Regions from separate parts of the Sporolactobacillus pectinivorans genome, predicted to be linked through region 2. Evidence: predicted binding sites of a transcription regulator. Region 2 holds the regulator's gene; each other region holds the start of a gene.

Region 1 (10,508 bases), 1.8 Mb from region 2:
CCAATTTATAAACTGCGGCTTGATTCCCCCGCCGTGACCGAAACTCAATAAATCCGTTCTGCTTTAATTCATTTCTTGCTTTGAAGATGGTACGTTCCGCAAGACCCGTCTTAACACATAACACCGATACAGCTACCGGAAATTCTCTCCGCCATGCAGCTTTATTGTTTATATGCATCAGGGCATGCCATAAAGTAATTGCCGATGTGCTCAGTGAATTCGTCTCGAGCCGATCATAAAATGCGTTAATCTGAGTGATATAGTTCACAAATCATCACCTCACAAGCTGCGGGACTGTCAGAGTCCTGCCGCAGCCGAAAATATGAAACACGGCCTGCCCATGCTAGCTGATCATTACAAGCATTACTCCATGCCAGTGCATCATCCAAGCCGGCCGGGCTTGTTCCATCATCAACTCCTGTTAATCGGGCTTTTGTCATTTCAAGCCCCCTCGATAAACTGATCTTCATTCTCATGGGCAGAACATTACCTGACACCAAAGCCGACAGCCTGTAAATTAATTGCGTGCCAAGTTGTGGTTCACGTCCTGTTTCTCTCCACAGTTAAAATTATTGGCAGATTACAGAAACGTGAATGAGCAGATTTAAGCTCTTCTGAATACTTCACCAATGCATTCTTTATTGCACGTTACAAATTCAATAAAGCCATCTCTGGGACATCTGCTCTGAACCCGGGTCATGTGATTACCTTCTTTCAACATTTTTTAAGCAAATCGTTTTGGCTTATATGCTTCAACACATCGGATAGCATCCTGGAGTTCCCGGCGCAAGATGTCTTTGTAGCTGGCGACGGCGAACCTTTTCTTCAGTTCCCGGTAAATTTCCTGAAACAGCTTGCGCTGCTCGCCCTTATCAACTTCGAGCGCATAGACACGGTGGGCCACAGCCTTCTGCAACCGGCGCTGTTCACCATGATCAAGGGTGATCTGGGATTCCACTTTTTCATCCAGTTCTATGATTTTTTGTGCCTGCTGCTGAGTGACTCTCTTCAATTTCTCCGTATTCTCAGCCGCCACTGCCATCAGACTCATACAAGCGATCAACGATTGTCTTTCGTCCATCGTTTTCATGGCCGTTTTTTTTAAAATCGGCAGCACTTCGTGATTGACCCAGTACTGAAAAGGTTTTGTCTCCGGTTTTCGGAAATCATTAAGGAGATGATAAAGCCCCGGCTCACTGATGAAGTTGGTTTCGCCTGACTGGCTGACTAGATTGAATCCAGTCATTTCATATTTATCTAACCCTTTCATAGCGTCCGACGTATTCTGTATTTTAAGTGCGTCGCAAACATTCTGAGCTTTGAACCAAATTTCACCGGCCTTGTCGATGACTGAAACTGCTAAACCTTTAAAATCGAAATGCTGCAGTTGCTCCATTTTCCTTCTCACTCCCTTATGTTGGATTGGTATTCCTCCCCTGGCCGAGAAGTCGGAACCAAAAGAAATAGATCCACATCAATTTGCTCCCACTGTTCTAGTCTCCATTCCTCCGAATGGTGCCTTCCAAAATCCGGGCATTTCATTGTAAAATCATACAGATCTGAATCGCTCTTACCTGATACTTGTTTCGATTTTTTCTTAGTCTGTTTTTGGCTGCTTATGATACCTCTCATCTTTTTGTACACAGTTTGTGACATTACTGTTCAAAAAAAATTGTCCAATCAAAGTTCAGAACTTGAGCAATTTTTTTCGCAATATCAACAGATGTGTTTCTTTCACCGGTTTCGATCATGGCATATGTTGTTCTTGCTATATTAGCTTTCTCAGCAACATTAGCCTGTGTCATGTTTCGTCGTTTCCTGACAGCAATTAACCAATCCCTCGTTTATATCATCCCCTTTTGATGACGCGTATTGTGTAACCGATTTATGTTTAAGATTATATGTCACGTTATGTGTCTAGTCAAGTATAAACTTGCAATGATTACTCTTTTCGTGTAAATAATAATATGTCACATATTGTGGAGCTATAATTATATTAATAAATTAGAGGACTGATATGATGCTATTAAAAGATAGACTCAGCCTTTTACGAACCCAGAAAAAAATGACACAGGAAGATCTAGCAAACAAGATTGGAATTGCCAGAACCACTTATGCAATGTATGAACAGGGTAATAGAAACCCTGATTATGATACATTGCAAAAATTAGCCGATGTGTTTGGCGTGACCAGGGCTTATCTGTTAGGAGATACCGACATTCCAAACTCCAATGAAAGCGTTGATGAAGAAATTCAAAAGTTAATGGAAGATCCAGACTTCACTGCAGCGTTTAAGGACATGCCGGGTAATCCTGAGGAAGCAAAAAAAGACTTGATTGGTTTTATGAAGTTTTGGAAAGAGCAGGACGAAAGAAAAAACAAAAAATGATTTTTTTACTTTCAGCTGTATACTTTTAGCATCATTCCCAGTGATATAATAACTTAATGATGTTTAAGGACCTAATGGTGATTTCTCAATCAACTTAACAAGTACATGTTAACTAATCTTTTTTCACTATCGGAGAGAAGACGGAATTCCACTACTTTAAATGCATATATCTCCTCTCCCCTATTAATTTAGTATTTTGCCGGAAAGGGCGAAAATAATTTATGGGGGAAACCATTATGAAAAAGTTTCTAAAGGTCATTACAGCTGTTGTTCTGTCATTAAGTATCCTGTCAGGCATTTCATTCACACCTCATGGAATCGCCCAAACTCAGAACACAGCTTATGCTAAGATAACTCCGCTTAGAGTGACAAGTACACATCTAACTGTACGGCGCGGTCAGTATGCTTATTTCACAGTAGAAGGGAAAAGAAGTTCAGAAGGCTACGCGACCGTTTACTATAAAGTCCGGTAAGAGCAGATCACAAACATTGGGCTATAAAAAGTCAAATAGTAAAGGCTATGCAACTTGGCGTTGGAAGGTTGGGACTCGTACCACTCCGGGCACATGGAAGGTATATGTGAACCTGGGCGGCCAAACTGACTATCTTTACTTGCATGTCGGATAAATAGACAAGCCCCCTTTACGGGCTTTTCTTTTGGTTTTATAATCGAACATATATTCCTGTATAGAGGTGATCCTATTGTACTTGCACCAAACAAAATTAGAAGACTATATCAAATATCTTTACGATTCGATAAATATATCAAATCCGGATGAGCTGGCTATGGACGAAATTGCTCAGAAACTGCATATTGAAGTCCTGCACTCCAGTTTCTGCAATAAGTCCGTTCGTTCAAACGGCCGGGTGGTCATCAATCTGAATACAAAACTGATCAGCCCTGAAGACCAATGGGAAACGTTCGGGCATGAGTTGTTCCACGCCTTGAAAGATGCCGGCAACCAGATCTACTTTCCGGTACCTCTCCGAGAGTTGCGCGAGAATAAAGCCAGAAATTTTGCCCTGCATTTCTGCATCCCAACCTTCATGCTGGATCAACTGCACTGGCCGGAAAGCGATGCCTCTCCTTTTGTGGCCGGAAAGTTCCATGTCAACCCGGCTTTTGTTGATCAGCGACTGGAACAATATCGGCATCGGATTCTGCAAAATCAGGCGGATGAATATGAGGCCATCATCTGTGAACCGGCGCCCCCCAGATACAACCTTTCGGAACAATCGCCTGAAACACAGCGCATCATGAAGCAATTAAAAACACAACTGACAGAGAAGGGCGAAAAATTTGAGATCAAGAATTTATTATGATACTGATCATGAAGGCCATCTGTTTCCGCTTTGGTATGCGATAGAAGGCACAATTGATTGGAATGACAGCAAACTTTTCTTTTTTGTCGGCGCACCATTTGAGCGAATCGGCAGCATTGATTTTGACGATGGACGCATCGGGTGCTCTGTACACGCCGGGGAGATGATGATCAATAAAGAAATGCCGGAACAAATAGGCATCAATCTGAAAGCAGTCAAATGCCGCATCAGCCAGTTTATTGAACCAGAAAAGATTGAAAGGCTGATCTTTCAAATATCCGACATAGAAGAAATTTTGCAAATCGGAAAAGAACGATTTGTTTGGATCTAGACGTTTCCTACTCTGTTGTCCTACCAAGAGTTTTTATTTTGCATCATTATCTATACGTTGCGTTAAATCACGGATGAAAAGTCTTTTGTCCCGCACATTAGTCAGGAAAAGTCCGGTTTTTCACTTTCTGAAGCATACGCATAACTCTCTTGTCGCGGCGAATGACAACCTGATCCGGATTATGGAACGGCTCGGACATGATGCAACCACAAAAAGGTTTTATCTCAATGCGGCAAAAGCACAAAAAAGAGGCTTCTCAGAAGTTTAGAACCTCACGAGAAACCTCAATTCTTAAATTATGGCACATATTCAACACATAATTCTTCAAATGTGTTCTGAATCCCTTGCTACACAAGAGGTCCAGGACTTTTTACATCATGCCGCCCATTCCGGGTGCGCCTGCAGGCATTGCAGGTTCCGGATGTTCTTCAGGCTTGTCAGCGACAACAGCTTCTGTTGTCAGCAGCATAGCCGAAACAGATGCGGCATTCTGCAGAGCGGAACGTGTTACTTTTGTAGGGTCAACAATACCTGCTGCAATCATATCTACCCATTCGTCCTTGGCTGCGTCATAGCCAATGCCGGCTTTCTGGCCTTTCAGTTTTTCAACGATGACGGAACCCTCGAGTCCTGCGTTCTCGCCGATCTGGCGAACTGGTTCTTCCAGTGCGCGGATAACAATGTTTACGCCGGTCTTTTCATCACCTTCAGCTTCAACAGCAGCAACATCCTTGATGACGTTGGCCAATGCGGTGCCGCCGCCGGCAACAATGCCTTCCTGAACAGCCGCGCGGGTTGAGTTCAGGGCGTCTTCGATACGAAGCTTGCGTTCCTTCAGTTCCGTTTCGGTAGCTGCGCCGACCTTGATAACGGCTACACCGCCGGACAGTTTTGCCAGGCGTTCCTGAAGTTTTTCCTTGTCAAAATCAGATGTGGTTTCCTCAAGCTGAGCTTTGATCTGGTTGACACGTCCGGCGATCTTGTCGGATTCACCAGCGCCTTCGACAACCGTTGTATTGTCTTTCGTCACGATGACTTTGCCGGCAGTTCCCAGCTGATCAACGGTCGTTTCTTTCAGTTCAAGGCCAAGATCGCTCGTGATGACCTGTCCGCCGGTCAGAACAGCGATGTCTTCCAGCATTGCTTTCCTACGATCGCCGAAACCAGGTGCCTTGACTGCGACGACATTGAATGTACCGCGCAGTTTATTAAGAACGAGAGTAGCCAGTGCTTCGCCTTCAACATCTTCAGCGATAATCAGCATCGGTTTGCCTTGCTGAACAACTTTTTCAAGTACAGGCAGGATTTCCTGGATATTGGAAATCTTCTTGTCAGTAATCAGGATGTATGGATTTTCCAGTACGGCTTCCATCTTATCCTGATCCGTAACCATGTAAGCTGAAGCATAGCCGCGGTCAAACTGCATACCTTCAACGACATCCAGTTCGGTTGCAAAACCCTTGGATTCTTCAATCGTTACAACACCGTCGTTGCCGACCTTTTCCATCGCTTCAGCAATCAGTCCGCCAACTTTTTCATCAGCGGAAGAAATCGATGCAACCTGTGCAATGGATGCTTTGCCTTCGATTGGTTTGGAGATTTTCTTCAGACCGTCAACTGCCGCCTGTGTTGCTTTTTCAATGCCGCGGCGAATGCCCATCGGGTTAGCCCCGGAAGCGACATTCTTCAGTCCCTCACGAATCATAGCCTGAGCAAGCACGGTTGCAGTTGTCGTTCCATCACCGGCAACATCGTTTGTCTTGCTGGCAACTTCGGAAACAAGACGAGCACCCATGTTTTCAAATTTATCTTCAAGTTCAATCTCTTTAGCGATAGTAACACCGTCATTTGTAATCAGCGGTGATCCGTATTTTTTATCCAGTACCACGTTGCGGCCTTTTGGTCCGAGTGTTACCTTCACTGCATCTGCCAGAATATCAACACCGCGCAACATGGAGCGGCGTGCTTCTTCGCCAAACTTAATATCTTTTGCCATCTTGGAAAGTCCCTCCTAAATTTTTTTGCCCGGTCTAAGTTTAAGTCAGTCAATAACAGCCAGAATATCGTCCTGACGAACAACAAGGAAAGTCTTGCCGTCATACTTGACTTCTGTGCCTGCGTATTTTGAATAAATGACTTTTTCTCCTTCTTTTACATCAAGAGCAATACGCTCGCCCTTATCGGAAACCTTGCCGGCACCGACTGCGACGATACGTCCTTCCTGCGGCTTTTCCTTGGCCGAGTCAGGCAGCACGATACCACTTGCTGTTTTTTCTTCTTTTTCCTGTGGTTCGATAACGATCCGATCACCCAATGGCTTTAACATTAAAAATACCCTCCTTAAAAACGTTAAGTTAAGTACTTTGTTAGCACTCACTTCGCCTGAGTGCTAATCCATTTAATATGATAATCAATTCCCTTTGGATTTGCAAGTTTTTCCCGAAATATTTACGAAATATCATTACTGTTTTACAAATATGGAAAACAGGCAGCATTTCTTTGCTCTTAAGCCGGTTATGATAAAATAGTAGTGACCCTTCAGGCCCTTTCTTAGCGCATTTATCAATGGCTGCCTATTCCATTTGAATATGAGGTGTTCTTTTTGGTTAAAAGATATACTGCAATCGTCGTTATTTATTTGCTGTGCTATCTCTCTCCGAAAATACCGGGTTTCATGTCCCTGGCCGATTTGTTTCCGAATCAAAGCCAGGGTTACGGCGATATTTACACAGCTGTTTTTTTTGTGACCCTGCTCTTCGTTTCACTCCTGCTTATTCCAGAGCGAAATCTGCGGATCGAAGAGAAGAAAGCCCCTCTGGGCATGTCCGTCCTTTGGGCTGTTGGCGGCGTGTTTGCTCTGTTTATCCTGCAAATTCTCGCAACGCTGATTGAGTTCTCAATTTTCGGCCAAGTATCCGCGTCCACACATACCAAGCAGATAGAAACGCTGACTAAGTATTCCCCCTTTTTCATTTTAACGGTCAGTATTATCGGACCGATACTTGAGGAAATTGTTTTCCGGAAAATTTTCTTCGGAAGCCTGAGAAAAAAAATCGGTTTCTGGCTTGCAGCTATTATCAGTTCGTTGGTCTTCGCGCTCATGCATCAGGACATCCAGCATTTACTCGTCTATTTCATGATCGGTGTATTTCTCTGTTTCACTTATCAGATGACGCGGAGAATCGCCGTCAATATGTTCATGCACGCAACGATGAATGCCGTTGTTGTCCTGTTCAGTTATTATGGTTCCGCTACAGGATTAATTTATCTGCTTAGTCGCTGAATAATCAAACATGCAACCTTGACATAAAGGGCCGGGGGAGTTCATCCCCTGGCCCTTTTTCTTGTACATTTATACAACCATTATTTTTAAACGGATCATTCAGAATCGCTGTCATTCAGAGCCGTCAGAATTTCCGGGCCATTCTTGGTAATTGCTAATGTGTGCTCATACTGTGCGGAAAGCGAACCATCGACTGTCCGCGCTGTCCAGCCGTTGCCATCGACCTTGGCGCGCCAGTCGCCCGTGTTCAGCATCGGCTCAATTGTAATCGTCATGCCTTCCCGGAGACGCAGTCCGCGTCCCGGCCTCCCATAATGAGCCACTGCCGGATCCTCATGCATGGTTGGTCCGATGCCGTGGCCGACAAAGTCACGCACGACACTCAAGCCCCTGGCTTCAGCATATTCCTGAATCGCATAGCCAATATCGCCGAGACGGTTGCCAATCACTGATTGTTTGATCCCCTCGTACAGTGCTTCTTCTGTTGTCTTAAGCAAATGCTGCGCTTCATCCGAAATCGTCCCGACCGCATAGCTCCATGCGGAATCAGACAGAGCTCCGTTCAGATTGACAACCATATCAATTGTGACAATGTCCCCATTGCGGAGGGGTTTTTTGTTTGGAAAGCCATGGCAGATTTCATCGTTGACAGACGCGCAGGTTGCAAACTGGTAACCCTCAAAACCTTTTTCTTCCGGAGTCGCACCGTGCTTCGCCAGAAACTCATTGACAAATTCCTCAATTTCCCAGGTTGTGACTCCCGGCTTGATCATCGATTTAATTTTCTCATGTGTCTGTGCAAGCAGCTGACCTGACTTCTTCATTTCTGCAATTTCATTTGTAGATTTTAACTGTATCATTTATTCTTTCCACCTCTGTGTCCTTTCCTCTTTGAAAAGAAATAAATCGTTTCTCCTCACCCGCCGACAATAAAATTGTGACATTTGTATTTTACCACTTTATTGATCCCTGAATCATTCCGCACGGTTCTCTTCCATCGCATGATTCAAGAAATAGATCAATGCCTGAAGTTCAATCGTCATATCTACATGGCGGACATACACTTCCGGCGGCAGGGAAAGCCTTACCGGTGAAAAGTTCAGAAATCCGCGGACACCCGAAGCCATCGCCTGTTCGGCAGCCTTCTGAGCCTGGTCAGCCGGTACAGTCAGGATGGCCGCCGTGATATCACGATTATCATCTGAGACAAGATCATCCATCAGATGGATTTCAGTCTCACCTACTTTTTTTCCTACCTTTGAAGGATTAATATCATACGCCTTGACAATCCTTGTGTTATTATTCTTTTGAAAGTTGTGATTCAGCAGAGCCGTTCCAAGATGTCCGACTCCGATCAGTATCACTTTTGATAATTCATCCTGATAAAGCGTCTTTTTGAGAAATTCCATTAAATGCTTTGTGTTGTACCCGTACCCTTTTCTCCCCAGTGCACCGAAATAGGAAAAATCTTTACGGATTGTTGTCGAATCAATCTGTACAATCTTCCCGAATTCAGACGATGAGATTCTTGTCTTCCCATTCGTCACAAGGCGCTGCAGAGACCGGTAGTAGAGCGGCAGTCGTTCAGCCGTTGCCTGAGGCACTTTCTGAGTTGCCATACTCCTGTCCCCCCTGATAGGCGGCTAGTTAAACTGTTCCCGGACCGCCTTTTTCTTTATCATTTCATCCAGGCATTCCTTTTTCACTATACATCATTATTATCCGGTTTTGTTATCCGATTCACAAACTTTTTAAAACATTGGTGTTCCTTTGCACAATAAAAAGATAAACGTATTTATACGTCCCGACAAACCTTCTTCACGATACCAAAGCCTTTATGAAAAGCATTGGAAGGTTGTATGCTGTTCACAGAATACTAATAAGCGAAACATCTTCACGTCGCTGTTTTCAGTATAAAAAAATAGCAATTGTCAATTAAAGCCAATTGCTAAAAATTAATCTTTTATAAACGAATGATACAGTAGCGATAGATATTATAGCTATGATGTTGCTGTTCAGCAATCAGACAGAACCCCCAGTCAAGTTAAATAAACTGAATGATCTGCATGAGAACAGGGACAACAATGACAAACAATACGGTACTCGTCGTAACCACATTCGTTGCATATTTCACATCGCCATGCGATTCATTGGCGAGGATCGGCAATACGGCTAACATGGGCGTTGCAGATTGAACGATTTGAGTTTGCACTAACATAGATGGCAAATGGGCATGTGAAAGATGCATACCGCTCAGAAGTAACACAATCAGGACAATCGGCGAAATCACGAAACGCCCTAACAAAGCAACAATCGTATCGCGGTCAAAACGAATGCTTGAGAGCCCCGCATTGTACAGAACGATACCGATATATACCAGAGACAGCGGCGTAACAATACTGCCCACATATGTCAATGTGGAATCAATAAAACCCGGGATCGGAATATTTAATAGCAGGAAAATCAGACCGGCCACAAATCCCAGTAATGGAGGTGGCAATATTTTTTTCCAGTTGATTTTGTTTTTGCCTTTTTCCTTCGTTTTGTCTCTCGTCGGATCATCATTTGAGATAAGAAAAACACCAAATGCCCATGTCGAAACGGTATTGGTAATGTAATAGATCAGAAAATAAGGCAGACTCTGATTTCCAAACAGTGCAATATTCAGAGGCAAACCGATAAAAATCGTATTTGCATTGACGACAGCATTCATAAAAATACCGCGGCGTCCCGGACGAATCTTTAACAGTTTGACCAGCCCAAAAGAAATGAGGTAAGAAATAATGACGGCAATCACCGGATATATGAGACTGCCGGACAACTGAATTAAACTGCCCCGGGTTAGATACTTTAGGACCGATACGAAAATGGATGCCGGCAAAGCAACTTTTGTGATCAGAGATGAGATGCTTTTTCCGAAGTTATCATCAAACCATTTAAATTTTTTCAAGAAATAACCCAGTGCGATCATGATGATGATCGATATGACACTTTGAATCGATTGTAGAAATACCATGCGTACAGACCTCCTTTTCTCAACGATATCGTTTTAATTTAAAACAAGTTCAGAATAGTTCGGTTCCCACTTCATGTCGGCAACAGCCTTTTTAATATCCGAAATAGGTTCTCTGTTTAACTTCTGGTCTATAACACTTTGACCAACGACTTCGGCAATGGTTTGA
Region 2 (10,508 bases):
GTTAGAACCGCCCGGACCGGAAGATAGCGAGCATCACCAGCAAAAACATGAACAGAACGATGGTTACTGCAATATCGAGGATCGGAATCCCGTTGAAAACAGGGTGGCTTCCGAAAGTTTCACCCAGTATTATTCCGGCCAGAATAATACTGAAAGCTAGCAGAATGATGCTGAACGATATCCTGTTGGCGGCCCGATCAAGCTTGGTGAGCAGCATTTCCAGCTGAGGAAGTTCCATTTCGACATGCGTTTTTCCCTTATAAAGATGCATCAGCGTTTTCCGTAATAGTGAAGGAATTTTGATGCTGTTTTCTGCAGCATCGAATAAACTATTATAAAATTTTTTTGAAAGGTGTTCAGGATTCAGACGGTGCAACATCAATTTTCTGCCGTAAGGTTCAGCAATTTCCAGAATGCTGATTTGATCGTCAAGCGCAGTGATCAGTCCTTCGAGCGTGATCAGGGCCTTTCCAAGAAGCGTGTAATCTTTCGGAATGGAAATGCGGTACTTTTTAGTTATTTCAAATATATCCCGGACAACCAGACCAATGTGAATATTCTTAAAGGGGAGGTCATAATATTTGTCACGCAATAGTTCAAGATCGGTTCTGAACAATCTTTCATCCATACCATCAGGCATCGATGCCATGAGAAAAATAGTTCGGAAAAGAAGATCAATATCTCCTTTCATCAGGCCGATAATCAGGTTTGCAAAGTTGTGCTTCATTTCTTCATTTAAAGTGCCGACCTGACCAAAGTCGATGTAGGCGACTTTATTTCCCGGAAAGAAAAATAAGTTACCTGGATGAGGATCGCCATGAAAAATACCAGCGATTAATGCCTGATCAAGAAAAGAACGGACCAGGCGTTCAGCGATGATCCTATGATTGAATCTTTGCGATGAATCATTGACCACATCGCTATATTTGGAACCATGAATGTATTCCAGTGTCAGAACCTGTTGAGTGGAATATCGCCAATATACTTTTGGAATAATGATTTCTTCATCATCAGCAAAGTAGTGGCAGATTTTTTCAGTATTTCTGCCTTCCCTGAAGTAGTCCAGTTCAAGCCGGATTGCCTGGGAAAATTCTTCGACCAAATCGCAGATCTGAAAGCTTTTTGCCCAGGCATAGCGTTTTTCTATCAATGTCGCTAATTCCCTGAGAATTTCAATGTCATTGCTGATCACGGTCTCGATGTCCGGTCTTCTGACTTTGACAACTACACTTTCTCCGGTGACTAATTCTGCCCGGTGAACTTGCGCGATTGAAGCGGCTGCGAGACAGTCTTCCTCAAATTTGGAAAAGGCATTTTCTGTCGAGGCGCCGAGTTCCTCGCCAACGACGGCTTTAATGATTTTGGGGTCGAGAGGAGTGACATGATCCTGCAGTTTTCTCAATTCTGCAGCGATCTGTTCCGGTATGAGGTCGGTCCTGAGACTGAGCAGCTGGCCGAGTTTAATAAAGGTAGGACCGAGTTCTTCACACATAAGCCTGATTCTTCTGCCAAGAGGTTTTGCATCACTGTTCTTGCCCGAAAAATCAGAAGCAAGCTGTTTAGGGAACGAAAGCAGGTGGGACAGTCCGACATCTTTGACGATGTAACCAAATCCATATTTGACGAGCACGGTAAGAATTTCACGATAGCGCTGAATATGCCGAATGTGCTTACCAATCATTGGACTCACCTGTCTGTAGTATCATTTTCTAGACCATTACTCTCCGAAGGATGGATGGAGCAATCTTTTGAGCCTTGTTTCTCAAGATTCTCCAATCTTTCTTTCAATTTGTTATATTCCTCTATAGTAACAAATCCCAAATCTGCGATCGCTCCTTTTGTCTCTTCCCTGAAATCGTTCTTCCATTCGTTTTTTTTTAATTTTCCTTTATCATTTAATTTTGACAAATAGGATTTTGCTTCGTTTGCGGCGGTATTTCCTTCAGTTGTTAACTCATGGATGAATTTTTCCGCCTTGTCCTTGCTGATCACGGTTAAACCAAGACCGATGAGAAAAAATCTTTTCAACTGATCATTCATAGATCTCACTCCAGTCATCTTTTCTATATTTTAACCAACTTTACAGCCAAAGTATATGAATGCGAATACAGAAAAACGTGTTATTACTGAAAAACAAAAAAGCCGGGAAGAAGTTTTACCCATTCCTTCCCGACCTTATACTGTAACGGTGATCAAAACCGCTGATTAGCTTATGGTTCTGAAAACCCCGATAACCTTTCCAAGAATCGTGCAATTATCCAAAAGAATCGGATCCATGGACGGATTCTCCGGCTGCAGCCGGAAATGGTCCTCTTCCTTGAAAAAGCGTTTGACTGTTGCTTCATCCTCCTCAGTCATTGCGACGACAATTTCCCCATTTTCAGCAGTGTTCTGCTGACGGACGATAACTTTGTCGCCATCAAGTATTCCGGCATTAATCATGCTTTCTCCTGAGACATTGAGAATGAAGGCTTCGTCTTCTTCAACCATTGAAAGCGGAACGGGGAAATACTCTTCAATGTTTTCCACGGCGCTGATGGGCATTCCCGCGGTTACTTTGCCAATGACCGGAACAGGAACTGATTTTTCACTAAAAACATTACTATCGTGATCCAGCACTTCAATCGCACGCGGCTTGGTCGGATCACGCCGGATCAAGCCTTTTTTTTCCAGCCTTTCAAGATGGCCATGCACTGTGGAGCTTGAAGCGAGGCCAACGGCATTGCATATTTCACGCACCGAAGGAGGGTAACCTTTGGTTGCAACTTCATGTTTGATAAAATCCAGTATCGATTGCTGGCGATTAGAGATTCTCATTGCCCTGCTCCTTTTCATATTCTTTTGCTTATTATATCATTTGCTATCTTTCGATGCAAACATTCGTTCGAACTATTGACGCGAACTAATGTTCTTCATATAATATGATTATCGAACAAACATTCTCAAGAACATATATTCTTTAATAATGAATTATCGGAGGGATACTGATGAATGCATTTTTTCAACGTCATCAATTAAAGGGAATTTCATATGTTGCAATACTTTTGTTCATGACTGTTGTTCTTTTTTTGACACTGACAAGCCATGTGACTGCCGACAGCAACGGCTTCAGAACGATTACTGTTGAAAAGGGGGACTCACTGTGGTCCATTGCGCAGGAATATCAGCATCAGAATCCGCGACTTTCGAAGGAATCATTTATTGAGCTGGTCGAAAACGAAAACGGGCTTGTTCGCAATCATATTGAACTTGGCCAAAAATTAATCATTCCTATAAATGAATAAATTCAATCGGCTTATCTTACTTACTGGCACAAGAAAAATCTAGGAAATTATTAAATGAGACATGGCTGCCTTTTCATTTGCAAGGCAACTTTTTTATGGTATACTGTTATATAACAAAAGGTTAATTAATATGTTTGTAATGAAACAGCAAATTTTAATTGTTTAATCGCGTGTATTTCATTTTGTGAAATACCGATTAAAATATGTTAAATTCCTCTCGGTGATCTGACCTTGCCTTTCACCGACAGGTTATTTTTCATCCTCCTTCAGATGAACGCCTTACATCTTTTATATGTATAGCGTTCTTCCTTTTTTTGTGGATCCTTAATGTTTTCGATTTTCTGACAAACAATAATCAGGATTTCCAATCAAAGTATGGTTGACCTGATTTCATGGGATAGTGTAAACTGAGAAATGGAAAATTGACACAAGGAGGAACAGGCACATGCTGTGGCTATACATATTAGTGGGCATTGTCAGTCTGGCTGTTGGATTAATCCTTGGCTTCCTGATTGCCCGTAGATATATGATGAACTATCTGAAGAAGAATCCGCCGATTAATGAACAGATGCTCCGTGTGATGATGACTCAAATGGGCCAGCACCCGTCACAAAAAAAGCTCAATCAAATGATGAAAGCGATCAATAATCAGACGAAGGATTGACCCATTGGCCCAACCGGATACAGTAATCCGACTGGGCCTTTGTTATACTTGGGCATGTTTTTAGCTTAAATGGCTAGTCGTTCTTCAGAAAGAATTTAGTTCGATTTAAAATGACTTGCGTGGGGCGCTTCCGCAGATGAAAATCATGATAAAATAGAAAGCAATGGTCGTACATTTCAATGAGGCAGGGATGATGAGTATGAAAATCGGGGTCGTTGGCATTGGTTCAATTGCAGAGAAAGCCTATTTGCCAGTTTATGCTGGTTTGAAAGATGTTGAATTTCATTTTTGTACGCGCAATGCGCAGACGCTTGAAAAAATCAGTGCGATGTACCGATGGAAATATCTTTATCAATCTATCGATCAACTAATTGAAAGCGGTATCGAAGCCGCTTTCGTTCATGCTGCAACTTCAGCCCATCCGGCAATCATTTCTAAACTATTAAACGAAGGAATTTCTGTCTATGTAGACAAACCGATTGCTGACCATTATGAAACGGCGAGGGAACTTACAGAACTTGCTGAAAAACAAAAGGTATTGTTGATGACCGGATTCAATCGGCGTTTCGCACCACTTAACAACGAAGCTTTTGCAGTTCCTGGCAAATCGATGATTGTTTACCAGAAAAATCGTGTCAATGATCCCAAGAACATTCGAACCTTTGTATATGATGATTTTATCCATGTTGTGGATACAGTCCGTTATTTGCTTAATCAGCCTGTCGATAGGATTGACGTGGCTGCAAAGAAAAACGAAGCTAATCTTTACACAAATCTCAGCGTCAATTTGCATGCAGGCAACCGGATGGTCGTTACAGTGATGAGCAGGATGAGCGGGGCTAATCAGGAACGGCTTCAGATTATGTCGCCGGCCGGTGAATATATCGTGCATAATCTGACTGAACTTGAACAAATAAATGGCACGGGCAGGTTTCGGAAACAATTTAGCGACTGGACCGCGACTCTATATAAGAGAGGTTTTGTGCAGATTATTACGGCTTTTCTTGATGCTGTAAAAGCGCACAAAAGTGAGCCGATCTCGAAGGCGGATGCATTGGAAACGCATTTGATTTGTGAGAGAATAGTTCAGAAGGCAGAGAGGAAAGATGAGCCGATGAACTGAAACGAATTAATAGGTTTTAACAACACATGTTTGTGCTAGCTGGGGGATGAATAAGATAGCCGCAGAAATAATTGGATTATTGATTGGTGTGCTGTTCGCCTGCATGGTGATTTTTATCCGACTGAAGGCATCTAAGAAACCGACGAATGCAAAGAAGTTATTGCTTCCACCGCTATTCATGGCGACTGGATTTATAATGTTTATTGAGCCGAAAACATGGCTCCCTTATTGGGAAGCAGGATCGGCTTTTCTGGTGGGGATGGCCTTTTCCATATTTCTAATTAAAACGTCAAAATTTGAACGTGTTGACGATGCCGTTTATTTAAAACGATCCAAGGCATTCGTATTTATTCTCATCGGGCTGCTCGTTGTGCGCACTGTAATGAAGATTGCATTGGAACAGACCGTCAGCGTGCCGCAGACCGCTTCCTTTTTTTTCATCCTGGCATTCGGCATGATCCTGCCGTGGCGCCTTTCTATGTATCTGATGTATCGAAAATTGCTTAGAGACGGACTGACTGATTTAGACCGATAAATATTTACTGAGAAGATAGGTGGGAGCATTTGATCTGGATCGGACTGACAGGATGGGGAGACCATCCTAGTTTATATGAGTCTGACACAAAAGCTTCGAAACTGGAGCGCTATTGCAGCCATTTTCCGATTGTTGAGTGTGACAGCTCGTTTTACGCCATGCAGCCGGAAAAGAATTATGTAAACTGGGCGAATGAAACACCGGATGGATTCCGTTTTATCGTCAAAGCCTATCAAGGTATGACTGGACATCTGAGAGGGAAAACAAGTTTCAAAACCATTGGAGAAATGTTTGATATGTTTCGCATGTCCATTGAGCCGCTGCTTCAGTCAGGAAAATGCCCGATGATCCTTTTTCAGTATCCACCCTGGTTTGACTGCTCTACTGAGAATATTGAAAAGCTTCGTTATACAAAAGAAAGAATGGGAAAGGTACCCGTTGCTATTGAGTTCCGAAATCCAACCTGGTATCTGCCGAGAATAAAAACGAAAACGCTGTCATTCCTTCAAAAAGAAGGATGGATTCACACCATTTGCGATGAACCTCAAACCGAAACCGGGTCCGTTCCAATGGTGCTTTCCGGTTGGGGTGACACAGTTCTGGTCCGCCTTCACGGACGCAATCTGGCAGGCTGGCTGGATCACGGACCAAACTGGAGAAAAGTGCGCTGTCTGTACCGATACAATGGCAAAGAATTGGACGAATGGAAACGGCACCTAATGACCCTTAATCAGAAAGTCAAAAATGTGTACGTTTTGTTTAATAATAATTCGGGTGGGGATGCTGCAGGAAACGCAAAACAATTGATCAGTCTGTTAGGACTCCACTATCCCGGACTTGCACCGAAGCAACTCGGATTTTTCGATAATAACTCATTATGAAAATGAATATTTTTATTTTTTCTATCTAGATGTCTAGACATAATGACAATTCAAATGATAAAATAAGGGCAAAAGGAGCGAATAATCATGTTGAAAAGAATAATCGGCTGTACTATTTATTCGGATCATGACTGGATTGGCAACGGGAGTCTGGCATTTAATCAGGGAAAAATCGTGTCGGTTGGACACTCACTGGATCAAGGCTCAGATGAAGTTTTTCATTTTCCTTCAGAGTATAAATGTATACCGGGAATGATCGATATGCATATTCATGGGGCTAATGGCGCTGATACGATGGACGCGACACCGGAAGCGCTGGGCACGATTGCTTCAACCCTCCCCAAGGAAGCAACGACTTCATTTCTCGCTACGACAATTACGCAGTCTGAAGAGGCTATTGAATCTGCACTGGTTAATGCTGCCCAAGTAATCGGGCGACAGAAACCTGGCGAAGCAGAGATTCTGGGCGTTCATCTGGAAGGCCCGTTTATCAGCAAAGACAAGTGCGGAGCACAGCCGCAGGAATATATCTCAGATGCCGATATTGAACGCTTTGATAAATGGCAGAAACTGAGCGGTGGTCACATAAAAGAAGTGACGCTTGCCCCTGAAATAAAAGACGGACTGTCCCTTATCCGCCATCTTGCCGATCAGCATGTTGTCGCGTCAATCGGCCACAGCAATGGTGTTGATGAGGATGTCATCCGGGCTATCGCTGCAGGCGCTACCCAAGTGACGCATGTCTATAATGGCATGAGGGGCATGCATCATCGTGAACCCGGCATTCTGGGTGGGGCGCTGCTGCATCATGAATTGTATACTGAACTGATCTGCGACGGCAAGCATGTATGCCAGGGAATGGTCAACCTTGCTTATAAACTGAAAGGCAGCGATCGAATGATTCTGATTACAGATGCCATGCGTGCCAAGTGCCTGAAAAACGGCGTTTATGATCTTGGCGGTCAGGAAGTCCATGTAAAGGACGGATTGGCTGTCCTTTCATCGGGGACGATTGCCGGCAGCGTGCTGAAAATGGATCAGGCGTTAAGAAATATGCTTACATTTACGGATGCGACACTTGAAGATATTGTCCAGATGGGTGCTATCAATCCTGCACTTCAATGTGGCGTATTTGACCGAAAAGGGTCACTCGAAGTGGGCAAGGATGCTGATTTCATCATTCTTGACGGGCAAAACCAACTGGTTATGACCGTGTGCAGAGGAACTATCGCTTATCAAAGAGAAGGGGCTCTTCAGTAATGAAAATCATATCCGTTGCAGATAAAAATGAAATGAGCGGACGTGCGGCTTCAATCATTAGCCAACTTGTCCGCAGGAAAAACGATGCAGTCATTGGGCTTGCAACAGGCGGGACTCCCGAAGGAACTTACAGCAAGCTTGTGGAAGACCGTCAAAAAAATCACACCAGTTACAGTAAAATCCGCACTGTAAATCTGGACGAATATGTTGGTATTCCTAGGGATGATCCGAACAGCTACCACACATATATGGAAAATCATCTTTTTAAGTTCGTCGATCTTCCGGCAGGGCAGCATTTTCTTCCGGATGGCAATGCATTATCTCTCAGTGAGGAATGTCGGGGCTATGATCAAATGATTGAAGAACTGGGCGGCGTCGATCTTCAGCTTCTTGGAATCGGACGCAACGGGCATATCGGATTTAATGAACCGGGCACACCGTTCGATATTGGGACGCATACCGTTGAGCTGACAGATTCAACCCGCAGGGCCAATGCAAGATTTTTTGGATCGATTGATGCCGTTCCTTCGCAGGCCATAACAATGGGGATTTGCACAATCATGAAAAGCAGGTCCATTTTGTTGATTGTCTCCGGGGAAAATAAGGCGGAGGCGATGAGCAGGCTGTTGAATACTGAAAAAACTGATACCGACTTTCCTGCTTCTGTCCTGATCAGCCATCCGGATGTCACGGTTATTGCAGATGCAGAAGCGCTTGCCCGGACTAAAAAGAAAGCGGGGAAATTTTGAATGATTGATCGGCAATCACCGATTCCAGTGTACTTTCAGATTGAGCAGTACATTGAAAATCTGATTGAAACGGAAGACCTTAAAGTGGGGGACAGAATTCCGTCTGAAAAGGAGTTTACCGAGCAATTCCATGTATCAAGGATGACAGTCAGGCAGGCAGTGATGGATCTTGTCGTTCAAGGGATACTTGTCCGCCTTAAGGGGAAGGGGACTTTTGTATCAGGACAGAAAAAAATTGAGAAGCCGCTGACCGGCCTGACCGGATTTACTCAGGAAATGGTCAGCCGTGGGTTGAAGCCAGACAGTAGGTTGCTTGGCTTTAATCGGCTGCATCCCTCAGAAAAGATTGCAGCGAAGCTTAAGCTTGCCGAAGGGCAGGAAATTTTTGAAGTGAAGAGAACCCGTATAGCTGATGGGTATCCAATGGCCATTGAAACCACCTTTATACCATCCGTCCTTGTTCCTGAACTCACTGCAGAAAAGGCAAACCAGTCTCTTTATGATTATATCGAAAAAGTAGGCGGCTTTGCGATTGACCATGCGGAACAGACGCTTGAGGCCTCAATTGTTACGATAGAAGAAGCAAAATTTTTAGAGGTACCTAAGGGCTCACCTGTGCTGCTTATTGAACGGTTGTCTTTTCTGAAAGGCGGCATACCTTTTGAGTTTACAAAGTCCCTTTATCGCGCAGACCGATATAAGTTTATTGTTCGCCTTCCAAACGCTTAAAACTCATGATTTAATAACGAACAGATCCATGCAATCAGTGCTGTATGTTATTGATCACAGGTTCTCTATTGTATAATTTTACTTATTTACTTTTATCATTTAAGATAAAGTTAAAGTTGTGAGTAAATTGTAAATTATAGAGAGGGTGATGGTATGGCAACGGCTGCAGAAAGCAACACATCCAAACGGAAGGATTTTTTTCATGCGCGTAATCATTTTACCAGCAACGGGAAAACCTACTGTTTTTACGATCTTAGGGTCCTAAAGAAATTCGGCGATATTGAACGCCTTCCATATTCGATAAAAGTATTGCTGGAAGCTGTTTTACGTCAATGTGACGGCAAGGTCGTTAAGCAGGAGCATGTCGAAAACCTGGCAAAATGGGGAACAGAAGAGTTGAACAAAACAATTGACGTTCCGTTCAACCCCTCACGGATCATTTTGCAGGATTTTACCGGTGTTCCAGCTGTCGTTGATCTTGCCTCTCTCAGAAAAGCGATGGCAGATGCCGGCGGTGATCCGAAAAAAATCAATCCTGAAAAACCTGTTGATCTAGTTGTCGACCACTCCGTTCAAGTTGACCGGTTCGGAACGGATGATGCCCTGAAGTTTAATATGGTCCGGGAATTTGAGCGCAACGGTGAGCGTTACAAGTTTCTGAAATGGGCACAGAAGTCGTTTGAAAACTTCCGCGCTGTTCCCCCTGCTACCGGGATTGTTCACCAAGTGAATCTCGAATATCTGGCTTCCGTTGTTCACGCAATTACTGAGGATGACGGCAGCCTGACAGCTTATCCGGATACACTGGTCGGAACCGATTCACATACGACAATGATTAACGGACTGGGTGTTCTCGGCTGGGGTGTCGGCGGTATCGAAGCCGAAGCGGGTATGCTGGGTCAGCCTTCTTATTTTCCAGTACCTGAAGTGATTGGTATCCGGATCACCGGCAACCTCCCTGATGGGACAACAGCAACTGATCTCGCATTGAAAGTGACACAAATTCTGCGTGAAGAAAGTGTCGTTGGCAAATTTGTCGAATTCTTCGGGCCGAGCTTATCCCATATGTCTCTTGCCGACCGGGCAACGGTTTCGAATATGTCACCGGAAAATGGTGCTACGGCAACATTTTTCCCCGTCGATCAAGTGACACTGGACTATCTGTCTCTGACGGGACGTTCGCATGAATCCATTCGACTTGTTGAAGATTACTGCAGAGCGAACGGACTGTTTTATACACCGGATTCTAGGGATCCGCGTTTCACTAAAGTAATTGAGCTGAA
Region 3 (10,508 bases), 800 kb from region 2:
ATCAGCCGATTGAAAGCCGGATTGTCAGCAAATCTGTTGAGTCAGCGCAGAAGCGTGTTGAAGGCAATAACTTCGATGCCCGTAAACAGTTGCTGAAATTTGATGATGTCATGAGGCAGCAGCGCGAAATTATTTATAAACAGCGCATGGAAGTTATGGAATCGAAGAATGTTCGCCCAGACATTGAGAATATGTTAAAAACGATGATTGAAAATGAAGTTAAGGCGCATACACCGGATAATGAAGTACCGGAAGAATGGGATTTGAGTGCGGTCATCGATTATCTGAATGGAAAGCTGTTTGATGATGGTGTTCTGAAAGTCAGTGATCTCGATGGTAAAGATCCGGAGGAAATGACTGATTTTCTGTATGAGAAAGCCATCGCTCGCTATGACGAAAAAGAAGAACGGTTTACATCGGAGCGGATGCGCGAGTTTGAACGCGTGATCATGCTGCGGACCGTCGATACCAAGTGGATGGATCACATTGATGCAATGGAGCAGCTGCGCGAAGGTATCTATCTGCGTGCATACGGCCAGGTCGATCCTTACCGCGCTTACCAGGTTGAAGGGTTCAAGATGTTTGAAGAGATGATTGCCAGCATTGAGGAGGAAGTAGCGAGCTTCCTGATGAAGGCGGAAATCCGTGAAGAACCGATTCAGCGTGAGCGTGTGACACACGGGTTGCGCGTGATTTCAGGCGGCCAGGACGATGAACCTAAGAAACAAAAACCGTTTGTCCGCAAGGCACATGTCGGACGCAACGATCCTTGCCCATGCGGGAGCGGAAAAAAATATAAAAACTGCCACGGCAAATAAGCCGGGTATATTGGAAAGTAGGATGAATGATGGATCTACCGGAAATGAAACACGAAATTGACGAGATGGAAAACAATCTCCAAAAATTTAGGGGGTCTCTTTGACTTAGATAGCAAAAAAGCCCGGATTGCCGAACTTGATGAAAAGATGACAATGCCGGGTTTCTGGGATGATAATAACAAAGCCCAGAAAGTGATCGATGAGTCAAATGATCTGAAGGCCAAGGTTGACAATCTTGGCGAACTGGAATCCAGGTTTGACGATCTGCAGGTCGCTTACGAGCTCGTCAAAGAAGAAGACGATGCGGATCTGAAAAAAGAACTTGAGGGGTCGCTCACCGAGGCAAGCAGGGCATTCAATCAGTATGAAACGCGTCTCCTGCTCAGCGGTCCGCATGATAAGAGCAATGCGATTCTCGAACTGCACCCGGGTGCTGGTGGCACGGAAGCCCAGGATTGGGCGTCGATGCTGCTGCGCATGTATACCCGGTGGGCGGAGAGCAAGGGTTTTACAGTTGAAACGCTCGACTATTTACCAGGTGACGAAGCGGGAGTAAAGAGTGTGACGCTTCTGATCAAGGGGTTGGACGCCTATGGCTACTTGAAAGCTGAGAAGGGCATTCACCGGCTGGTACGCATTTCGCCGTTTGACGCTGCGGGCAGGCGTCACACCTCTTTCGTTTCATGCGAGGTTACACCGGAGCTTGACGACGATATCGACATCGAAGTCCGGCCGGAGGATGTTAAAATGGACGTTTTCCGTTCCAGCGGTGCCGGTGGCCAGCACATTAACAAAACATCATCTGCTGTGCGTCTGACCCATATTCCAACCGGCATTGTCGTTAGCTGCCAGTCGGAACGTTCACAGTTTCAGAACCGCGACCAGGCAATGAAGATGCTGAAATCACGCCTGTATCAGCTGGAAGAAGAGAAAAGGGAAGCGGAAAAAGCGGCACTCCATGGCGAGCAGAAAGAAATCGGCTGGGGCAGTCAGATCCGCTCTTACGTTTTCCACCCGTATTCGATGGTTAAAGACCACCGGACCAACGTTGAAATGGGTGATGTCAACCGTGTGATGGACGGTGACCTCGATCCGTTTATCGACGCCTATTTGAGATTGAATCTGTAATTAAAAGTGTTGTTAAAGGAAGAAGCCCGATAATGGAGCTTCTTTTTTGGTACACTTACCCAGGCCTGCACCCTATTGATCCGGTGATAAAGAAAGTCTTCCATTTTTGGAATCTCCTTTTTTCGAAGCACTTTCTCAGTAGAGAAACCGGCAATAGTTAGCAAGTATTACAAACGATCATCTCCTTATATATGATTACTATTATAATGATTGTTGTTGCTGAATGAAACTCGGTTTATATCAGTTTGACCGCCAGCCGTTCATACATTAGAATAATCACATTGTGCTATTTTGAACGTACAGAAGGAGAATGTATATGGCTTTGTTTTGGAAGAAAGACAAGCACGCTGCTGCCCCGCGCGGGTGGCGGGCGATTGTGCTTGACTATTTTTATGTTGTCATTGGTTCGGTGATACTGGGTATTTCATTTAACCTTTTTCAACTGCCGAACCGGATTGCCGCTGGCGGTGTCAGTGGAATCAGTATTATCCTGCACTATACACTGGGCTGGGAGCCCGCTTATGTAATCTGGGGGCTGAACATTCCTCTTTTTATTTGTGGTATCCTGATTCTCGGGCGGAGCTTCGGTTATTTTGATTACGCATTGAAAACACTCATTGGCACGCTGTTCCTGCCGCTTTCTGTTTATTTGACAGCGGGCTGGCCGGTGGTGACACACAATGCCCTGCTGGGTTCGCTGTATGGCGGCATAGGTGTTGGGTTTGGCCTTGGCATTGTCTTCCGCGGCCGTGGTTCAACCGGAGGTACGGCACTCGCCGGGCAGGTCTTCCAGAAATTCACCGGACTCTCGCTTGGAATTTGTGTCTCCGCTATCGACGGGATGATTGTGCTGGCTTCGGCGTTCTTCCTGTCACCGGAATCTGCACTCTACGCACTGATCAGCATTTACCTGCAGGCGAAAATGATTGATGTCGTGCAGCTCGGCTTTAATACAGAAAAAATGGCACTGATCATATCAGATAAGGAGACCGTGATGCGCCAGGCTATTCTGGATGAAATCGACCGCGGTGTGACACGGATTACCAGCCAGGGCGGATACACCGGCGACAATCGCCCGATGCTGATGACCGTCGTTTCACAGAGTGAATTAACCCATCTGAAACAGCTTGTCCGCGCGATTGATCCAGATTCCTTTTTTATCATCACCAATGCGACGGAAGTATTTGGAAAAGGATTTTACACCAGAACCTGATGGTCGGTTCATCGGGTTGTAAATATATTTTAAATCTTGATTTGATCTCGAAAAAATCACTTTCTGTCGAATTTTGAAATTTAAATGTAATATTTTTCATACGGAATGGGCCGGGTGAGAATGGTATAATGAAAATTGTTTAAGTTGTTAAAAGATTGAGGAACAAATACATAGTACCGCGAATGGGCCATCGAGGTGGCATGTTTAGCAAAATTGCGTGACGAAATGACTAAGGATAATCCAGGAGAGAACGAATATCTGGCTGATTGGAACCGACTGATATTTCGTCTGCGGGCGAATGGTTTTTAAAAGTGGGTATGGCCGGATAAGTCTTCAGTGCTTGGGCCAAATCGGTGCAAAAGGAGCAGAGAAAAGTAAATTATGGATGACATGATTGTGATGCAGAATGTCTGGAAAGCTTATCCCAACGGTGTGATGGCACTGAACGGCATCGATCTGTCGGTAAAAGAGGGCGAATTCATCTATGTTGTCGGGCCGAGTGGTGCCGGAAAATCGACATTTATCAAGATGATTTTCAGAGAACTGAAACCAACTAGAGGAAAAATCCTGGTTAATCATAAAAATATTGCGAATCTGAGAGAACGTCAGGTGCCCTATTTCCGGCGTAAAATTGGGGTGGTCTTTCAGGATTTCCGTCTTCTGCCAAAATTAACAGTTTACGAGAATGTGGCGTTTGCCCTCGAAGTGATTGAAGAATCTCCGCGGGTGATTAAGCGCCGCGTCATGGAAGTACTGGATCTTGTCGGACTAAAACATAAAATACGTTCTTTTCCCGATCAGCTGTCAGGCGGCGAGCAGCAGCGCGTCTCAATCGCGAGGTCAATCTGCAACAAGCCCCCGGTTCTAATCGCTGATGAACCGACAGGAAACCTTGATCCGGAGACATCTTGGCAGATAATGGACGTGTTCAAACGAATTAATGAGCAGGGCACGACGATCGTCATGGCAACGCATAATCGGGATATTGTCAACACGGTGAAACACAGAGTGATTGCCCTCGAAGGCGGCATGATCGTGCGCGACGAAGAAGAGGGGGCATATGGTTATGAGGCTTAGGACTCTGGGCAGGCATGTCAATGAAAGTTTCAAAAGTCTGGGGCGCAACGGCTGGATGACTTTTGCATCGGTCAGTGCGGTGACTGTATCGCTCATTCTTGTTGGACTTTTCATGATGGTGCTGTTTAACTTGAATAAAATAGCCGGAGACATTGAAAATGATGTTGAGGTTCGTGTCTATGTCGACCAGTCGGCGACAAAGGCTGATCAGGACCAGCTGGCAAACAGCCTGAGGCAGGTGAAGAACGTTCAATCTGTCCAGTATGAGTCGAAAACTCAGGGGCTGAACGACTTAATGAAAAGCCTTGGAAGCGATAAGAGCACGTTTGAAGATCTTAAAAATCAAAATCCGCTCCCGAATGCTTTTATTTTGAAAACGAAGCAGCCGCAACAGACTGTCAGCGTCGCTGCCCAGGTTAAAAGTCTGCCGCATGTATCAGATGTGCGGTACGGAAAAGGCACCGTTGAAAAAATGTTCCGGATCGTTAATATAGCGAGAAATGTCGGTATTGTTTTGATTTTGGGGTTGCTGTTCACCTCGATTTTCCTGATTGCCAATACAATCAAGCTGACTATCGTAGCGCGCCGCCGTGAAATTGAAATCATGAAGCTGGTTGGGGCGACCAACGCTTTTGTCCGCTGGCCTTATTTTATCGAAGGTTTGATTATGGGCGTGCTTGGCTCGGTTATTCCGGTTTTTCTGGTTGTTATCGTTTATCACTTTGCCTATTACAATCTTGGAGGAAACTTATCCCAGATGTTCATCCGGCTGATTCCATATCAGACGATGACGACAAATCTCAGCCTGCTCCTTGTTGGCATTGGAGCGGTGATCGGTGTCTGGGGCAGCTTGAGTTCCGTCCGTAAATTCCTGAAAGTCTGAGGTTCTCCGGAAGCGGGGAACCTTGATTTTTCTTCTGTTGTTTGGGAACGCTAGAAGCAGGCAATTACAAAGAGAAAATGCAGCACTGCCTTTTTCAAAGACATAATGGACCTGCAGTCGCTCTGAGGAGACAAACTGTCTAAAGTACGGTATTATAGTCACTAAGTTTTGTTTAATGATGCCACTGGTGTCCTGGACGATTGGTGACACTAATGGAGGAGGCAATTTTTATGAAAAAGTTCAGCGTCAAAGTAGTCGTGCTGCTCATGGCGCTTTCCCTGATTGTTGGAGCAGCCGGTTCGTTTGCAGTGTTCAGCTTTGCTCAGGGCCGTCCGGAACCCCGGACGGCGGCTGTTGCAACAAGTTCGGCAGCGTCCGGGGACACCGCTAAAATAAAAGCCATCCATGATCTGATTGAGAAAGATTACTTTCAGAAAGTCAGCAGCAGCAAGCTTTATGACGGCGCCGTACAGGGCATGATCGATGCACTTGGCGATCCTTTTTCCAGCTATATGAATGCCCAGACAGCCTCGGATTTTACACAATCGCTGTCATCTTCATTCCAGGGAATCGGCGCCGAGGTGCAAATGGTTGGCAATCAGCTCACCATCTTCTCATCGATTAAGGGTTCTCCGGCTGAAAAAGCGGGACTCAAGCCTAATGATCAGATTGTTGCGATCAATGGCAAGACGACGGCAGGCCTTGATATTAATACGGCGGTCAACAGGATTCGCGGTAAAATAGGGACGACGGTCCAGATCAAGATTAAGCGCCCGGGTGTCAGCAATGAACTGACCTTCTCAATCAAGCGTGATAATATACCGATTCAGACGGTTAACAGCCGGATGATTCATCAGAATGGCCAACCGATTGGTTATATTGCGATTACCCAGTTCAATGAAAATACGGATCAGGAATTTTTTAAAGCACTGACTTCACTGCAGAATCAAAAGATGAAGGGCCTGATCATCGATGTTCGGGGCAATCCCGGTGGCTATTTGCAGGCCGTGGAAAAAATGGCCAATCTGCTGGTTCCGGATCAAAAACCGATTGTCCAAATTGAGGATCGGGCCGGGCAGAAACAGCCGTTTTATTCGACACTTAAGCAGAAGAAAAGTTATCCGATCGTTGGTCTGATTGACGGAGGGAGCGCGTCGGCATCGGAAATTCTTGCAGGAGCGCTGAATCAGGCCGGAGGCTATCCGTTAGTCGGTGTCAAGTCATTCGGCAAGGGGACAGTTCAACAGGGTATTGAACTGTCTGACAAAAGTGAGCTGAAACTGACCACTGACAAATGGCTGACACCAGACGGCGACTGGATTCATAAAAAGGGTATTCAGCCAACGTACAAAGTAAATCAGCCGGCATATTTCTATGCGACGCCACTTAATTTGAACAAGGGTCAGACATTGAAATTTGATCAGACCGGTCCAAATGTCGCGGATGCACAGAAAATGCTGGTTGCCGCCGGCTTTAATCCGCAGCGTTCGGATGGCTATTTCAGCAAAGCAACGCAGCAGGCTGTTTCAGCTTTCCAAAGTTCTGACAAACTGAAACCAACCGGAATAATTGATCAGAAAACGGCGGAAGCACTGCAGGTTGCTACCTTGAATGCTATTGCTAATCCAAAGAACGACAGCCAGCTGAATATGGCGATCAAAGTCATTGAAAAAGCGATTAAATAAATATAGAAAGCAAAAAGCCGGAGTAGGTGCTCCGGCTTTTTCCATGTTTATTTTTCATAAAAATCAAAGTTACGAAAAACGTTCATACAGCTCGAATAACGTCCATTGTTTGGCTGGGCAAAAAATTCGGATTGGAGACGGATTTTGTAATTATGCGGTTCACAGATAAGGTGCACTTGCTGTATTCTTAAGATATTGGAATATTTATCAGCTCATCGAATTTGGGGGAACAGCATATGGCGGACATCTTTCATTCAATTCTGCTCGGTATCGCATTTTTTTTCTGTAATCCGGTATTATACCTTCTGCTGATCGGTCTGTTTCTGTTCAGTGCGCAGCGTGTGAGGCGTGAGCGGCGTTCGTTCCGCGTCAAGGATTACGGGATGTTCAATATTATCTTTGCCAGCATTGTACCGGGCCTGCTTGCTGGCGTGGCTGGATCCGCTGTACTGCTACTTACTGGCGTGGCGTTGCCTTTTGGAGTGATCGTGCTGTTTTCCTGTGCCTATCTGGTCGTTATGCTGACAGCGCGGCTCCGCTTCCTTTCACCGGCCGTTGCCGGAGGTCTGGTGCTGGCTGTGACATATTTTATGCCGGATGTACGTACTCCCTACGCCATTGTTAATAAGTGGCTGGCCGATATCCACCATGTTAACTTTTTTTCGCTAGGTATTTTCATTGCCGTTGGAATGCTGGCAGAATGCCTTCTCGTATATATATGGGGAGCTAAGCAGCCGTCTCCCCGTTTGATTAACAGCCGGAGAGGCGGCATGGTCGGTGCTCAGGAGGCAAGCGCGCTGTGGATTGTTCCGCTGTTTTTCCTTGTCCCTTCTGCCGGTCCGATCGGCCATATCGGAATCTGGCCGGTCATTCAGGGTGCAGGAAACTCGTTCGGTTTTGCTTTGTTCCCGCTTGGTGTGGGCATTGCACAGCTAGTTACGCATTCGCTTCCTAAACCGGCTATTCGGGTCACCGGGCACTGGCTGCTGATGACCTCGGGTGTATTTCTTGTTTTTTCCGGTCTGGGCGGCTGGCTTCACCTGCCTATTTTAATAGTAGCCGGCGGTGTATTCGCTCTGGTCAGCCGGATCGTACTGCTATGGTATCATCACGAACTGCGCGAAAAACGTCCGTTTTATTTTATCAGGCCAAATAAAGGCATTCGTGTTGTCGGAGTGATTCCACACTCTCTCGGTGATAGAATGGGAATCTTGCCAGGTGAGGAAATCTTGCGCGTCAACGATATTGATGTTAGCAGTACCTACGATTTTTATCAGGCACTGCAAAAACATGTGGCTTATTGCAAGTTGGAAGTAACCGACCGGTTTGGCGAGCCAAGGTTTGCAAAGGGCCCGGTTCACGAAGATGATGGGCATAAGCTTGGTTTGCTGCTTCTGGAATCAGATCATTGGACTGGAAAACTAAAGACAAAACCATGATTTTTATGTCGAATAATATTTGTGGAACGTGATCCGGCATAAAGAGACTGCCCGGCGCTTTTTCCAGCTTATGAAAAGTATGGAATTCAGCTTTGAGGAGTGCGCTGCCCGCAGGTTCTGAAAGCGAGAGCCGGGGGGGCTTAATTTCCCGGATGTTCCATTAAATTTACTGGTTGCATATTTAAGTATGTAAAAAAAGAGTTATTTATTATTGATTTTTGTTAATTGTGTTATGCTTACTTTAAGAATTGAGACATATTAGGAAAGGAGCAAAAAATTAGGATATGAAATCAACAGGCATTGTACGCAAAGTCGATGAATTGGGCCGAGTCGTTATTCCGATTGAACTGAGAAGGACCATGAATATCAAAGAAGGCGATCCGCTGGAAATTTTTACAGAAGATGACCGCATTATCTTTAAAAAATATATTCCGAGTATGGCCTGCCAGATTACTAATGAAGTCTCACCGGACAATCTAGTTCTGGCGAATGGCAAGTTGATTCTCAGCCGGAAAGCAGCTAAATCTGTTGTTGAAGAAATTGAGAAATATATGGGTGAAGATGCACATTTGTAATTTAAAAAAGCTTCCGTGTCGTTTCGGCATGGAAGCTTTTTTTTATGTAAAGAAATATAATAGTGAAAACTTCAACTCAGTTCAGGGGACTCCGGCTAAAAGAAACTTTGGTTAAGAACGTCCTGTGCACAATGCCGAAGTTGTCACACCCTGCGGAAGAACGTCTTTTGGCCTGGCTGGTACCGGGTTGTACATGGTCGTCATGACTAAGGGCTATCCTGCAGCTTGGCCTTTAACAGGTTTTCTTTACAGGAATACGCCCCGTGTGCTTACGCCAGATTTCATGTCCAGTGGGAGCTGAGAATATCTGTTCGCTTTTTCTGCCTTTTTAGGGGGAACATGTGTTATAATTATACTTAACGATTCTTGTGATTTGGAGGGCGAATGAATGGACTTTCAGCTTGTTTCCAATTATCAACCGCAGGGGGACCAGCCTGAGGCGATCCGAGCGCTGGTGAACGGAATTGAAAGCGGCAAAAAACACCAGACATTGCTCGGTGCAACCGGGACAGGCAAGACATTTACGATGTCCAACGTTATTAAGGAGGTCCAGAAGCCGACGCTGGTCATTGCGCATAATAAAACGCTGGCCGGCCAGCTCTACAGCGAATTTAAGGATTTTTTTCCGAATAACGCGGTCGAATACTTTGTCAGTTACTACGACTATTATCAGCCGGAAGCGTACATTCCGCAGACGGACACCTATATTGAAAAAGATTCAAGTATTAACGACGAAATCGATAAGTTGAGGCATTCGGCAACCAGCTCGCTGTTCGAACGGCGCGACGTAATTATTGTAGCCAGTGTTTCCTGCATTTACGGTTTAGGCTCTCCGGAAGAATATAAGTCGCTCGTTGTTTCGCTGAGGCCGGGAATGGAAAAAGACAGGGATGCAATGCTACGGCAGCTGGTTGATATTCAATATACGCGCAACGATATCAATTTCACACGAGGCACTTTCCGCGTACACGGGGACGTGGTCGAGATTTTTCCGGCATCGCGCGATGATCATTGCATTCGCGTTGAATTTTTTGGTGATGAAATCGAGCGGTTGACCGAGATGGATCCGATGACCGGAGAAATTGTCGGTGAACGTGACCATGTTGCAATCTATCCGGCTTCCCACTTTGTCACGGGTCAGGAAAAGATGAAGAAGGCGATCAAGAACATTCAGGCTGAACTTGAAGAGCGGCTGAAAGTGCTGCATGATAGTGGCAAGCTGCTGGAAGCCCAGAGACTGGAACAGCGCACGCGTTACGATTTGGAAATGATGGAAGAGGTCGGTTTCTGCTCGGGTATTGAAAACTATTCCCGCCATCTGACATTCAGGAAGGCAGGTGAGGCGCCGTATACGCTGATGGATTATTTCCCGGATGATTTTCTGATCATGGTGGATGAATCCCATGCTACGCTGCCCCAGGTCCGGGCGATGTACAATGGCGACCAGGCACGGAAAAATGTGCTGGTGGACAATGGCTTTCGTCTCCCTTCAGCAAAGGACAACCGACCGCTGAAGTTCGAGGAATTTGAAGAAAAGGTCAATCAGGTCGTCTTTGTATCGGCAACGCCGGGCGATTATGAACTGGAACATTCCGACAAACCGGTGGAACAGATCATCCGACCGACCGGGCTGCTCGATCCGCTGATTGAAATTCGGCCGATCAAGGGGCAGATAGACGATCTTTTTGAT

The links. Region 2 encodes LexA, which represses DNA repair genes until DNA is damaged. Its sites were predicted from a motif close to CGAACATATGTTCG; they were not measured.
Region 1: the regulator LexA is predicted to act here: its motif matches at 3,060-3,073, upstream of COP04_RS18915 (ImmA/IrrE family metallo-endopeptidase).
Region 3: the regulator LexA is predicted to act here: its motif matches at 9,119-9,132, upstream of uvrB (excinuclease ABC subunit UvrB).

The regions. Positions count from the first base shown of each region.
Region 1 is NZ_NXGA01000001.1:3,864,290-3,874,797, forward strand. Features, by position in the region: gene COP04_RS18885 (DnaD domain protein) at 1-268, opposite strand, end outside; gene COP04_RS18895 (BRO family protein) at 725-1,396, opposite strand; gene COP04_RS18900 (helix-turn-helix transcriptional regulator) at 1,656-1,829, opposite strand; gene COP04_RS18905 (helix-turn-helix domain-containing protein) at 2,021-2,389, shown strand; gene COP04_RS18910 (hypothetical protein) at 2,626-2,862, shown strand; gene COP04_RS18915 (ImmA/IrrE family metallo-endopeptidase) at 3,092-3,712, shown strand; gene COP04_RS18920 (hypothetical protein) at 3,690-4,043, shown strand; gene COP04_RS18925 (hypothetical protein) at 4,129-4,311, shown strand; gene groL (chaperonin GroEL) at 4,414-6,039, opposite strand; gene groES (co-chaperone GroES) at 6,085-6,369, opposite strand; gene COP04_RS18940 (CPBP family intramembrane glutamic endopeptidase) at 6,646-7,326, shown strand; gene map (type I methionyl aminopeptidase) at 7,422-8,186, opposite strand; gene COP04_RS18950 (redox-sensing transcriptional repressor Rex) at 8,301-8,945, opposite strand; gene COP04_RS18955 (AEC family transporter) at 9,371-10,342, opposite strand; gene COP04_RS18960 (malolactic enzyme) at 10,376-10,508, opposite strand, start outside.
Region 2 is NZ_NXGA01000001.1:2,100,521-2,111,028, forward strand. Features, by position in the region: gene COP04_RS10085 (ABC1 kinase family protein) at 2-1,681, opposite strand; gene COP04_RS10090 (phasin family protein) at 1,687-2,040, opposite strand; gene lexA (transcriptional repressor LexA) at 2,206-2,817, opposite strand; gene yneA (cell division suppressor protein YneA) at 2,988-3,284, shown strand; gene COP04_RS10105 (YneF family protein) at 3,730-3,948, shown strand; gene COP04_RS10110 (Gfo/Idh/MocA family protein) at 4,142-5,071, shown strand; gene COP04_RS10115 (CcdC family protein) at 5,118-5,606, shown strand; gene COP04_RS10120 (DUF72 domain-containing protein) at 5,636-6,487, shown strand; gene nagA (N-acetylglucosamine-6-phosphate deacetylase) at 6,575-7,747, shown strand; gene nagB (glucosamine-6-phosphate deaminase) at 7,747-8,496, shown strand; gene COP04_RS10135 (GntR family transcriptional regulator) at 8,497-9,225, shown strand; gene acnA (aconitate hydratase AcnA) at 9,379-10,508, shown strand, end outside.
Region 3 is NZ_NXGA01000001.1:1,303,831-1,314,338, forward strand. Features, by position in the region: gene secA (preprotein translocase subunit SecA) at 1-818, shown strand, start outside; one part of gene prfB (peptide chain release factor 2) at 848-910, shown strand; one part of gene prfB (peptide chain release factor 2) at 912-1,946, shown strand; gene COP04_RS06235 (YitT family protein) at 2,263-3,159, shown strand; gene ftsE (cell division ATP-binding protein FtsE) at 3,550-4,236, shown strand; gene ftsX (permease-like cell division protein FtsX) at 4,226-5,119, shown strand; gene COP04_RS06250 (S41 family peptidase) at 5,350-6,804, shown strand; gene COP04_RS06255 (PDZ domain-containing protein) at 7,041-8,243, shown strand; gene COP04_RS06260 (AbrB/MazE/SpoVT family DNA-binding domain-containing protein) at 8,528-8,818, shown strand; gene uvrB (excinuclease ABC subunit UvrB) at 9,207-10,508, shown strand, end outside.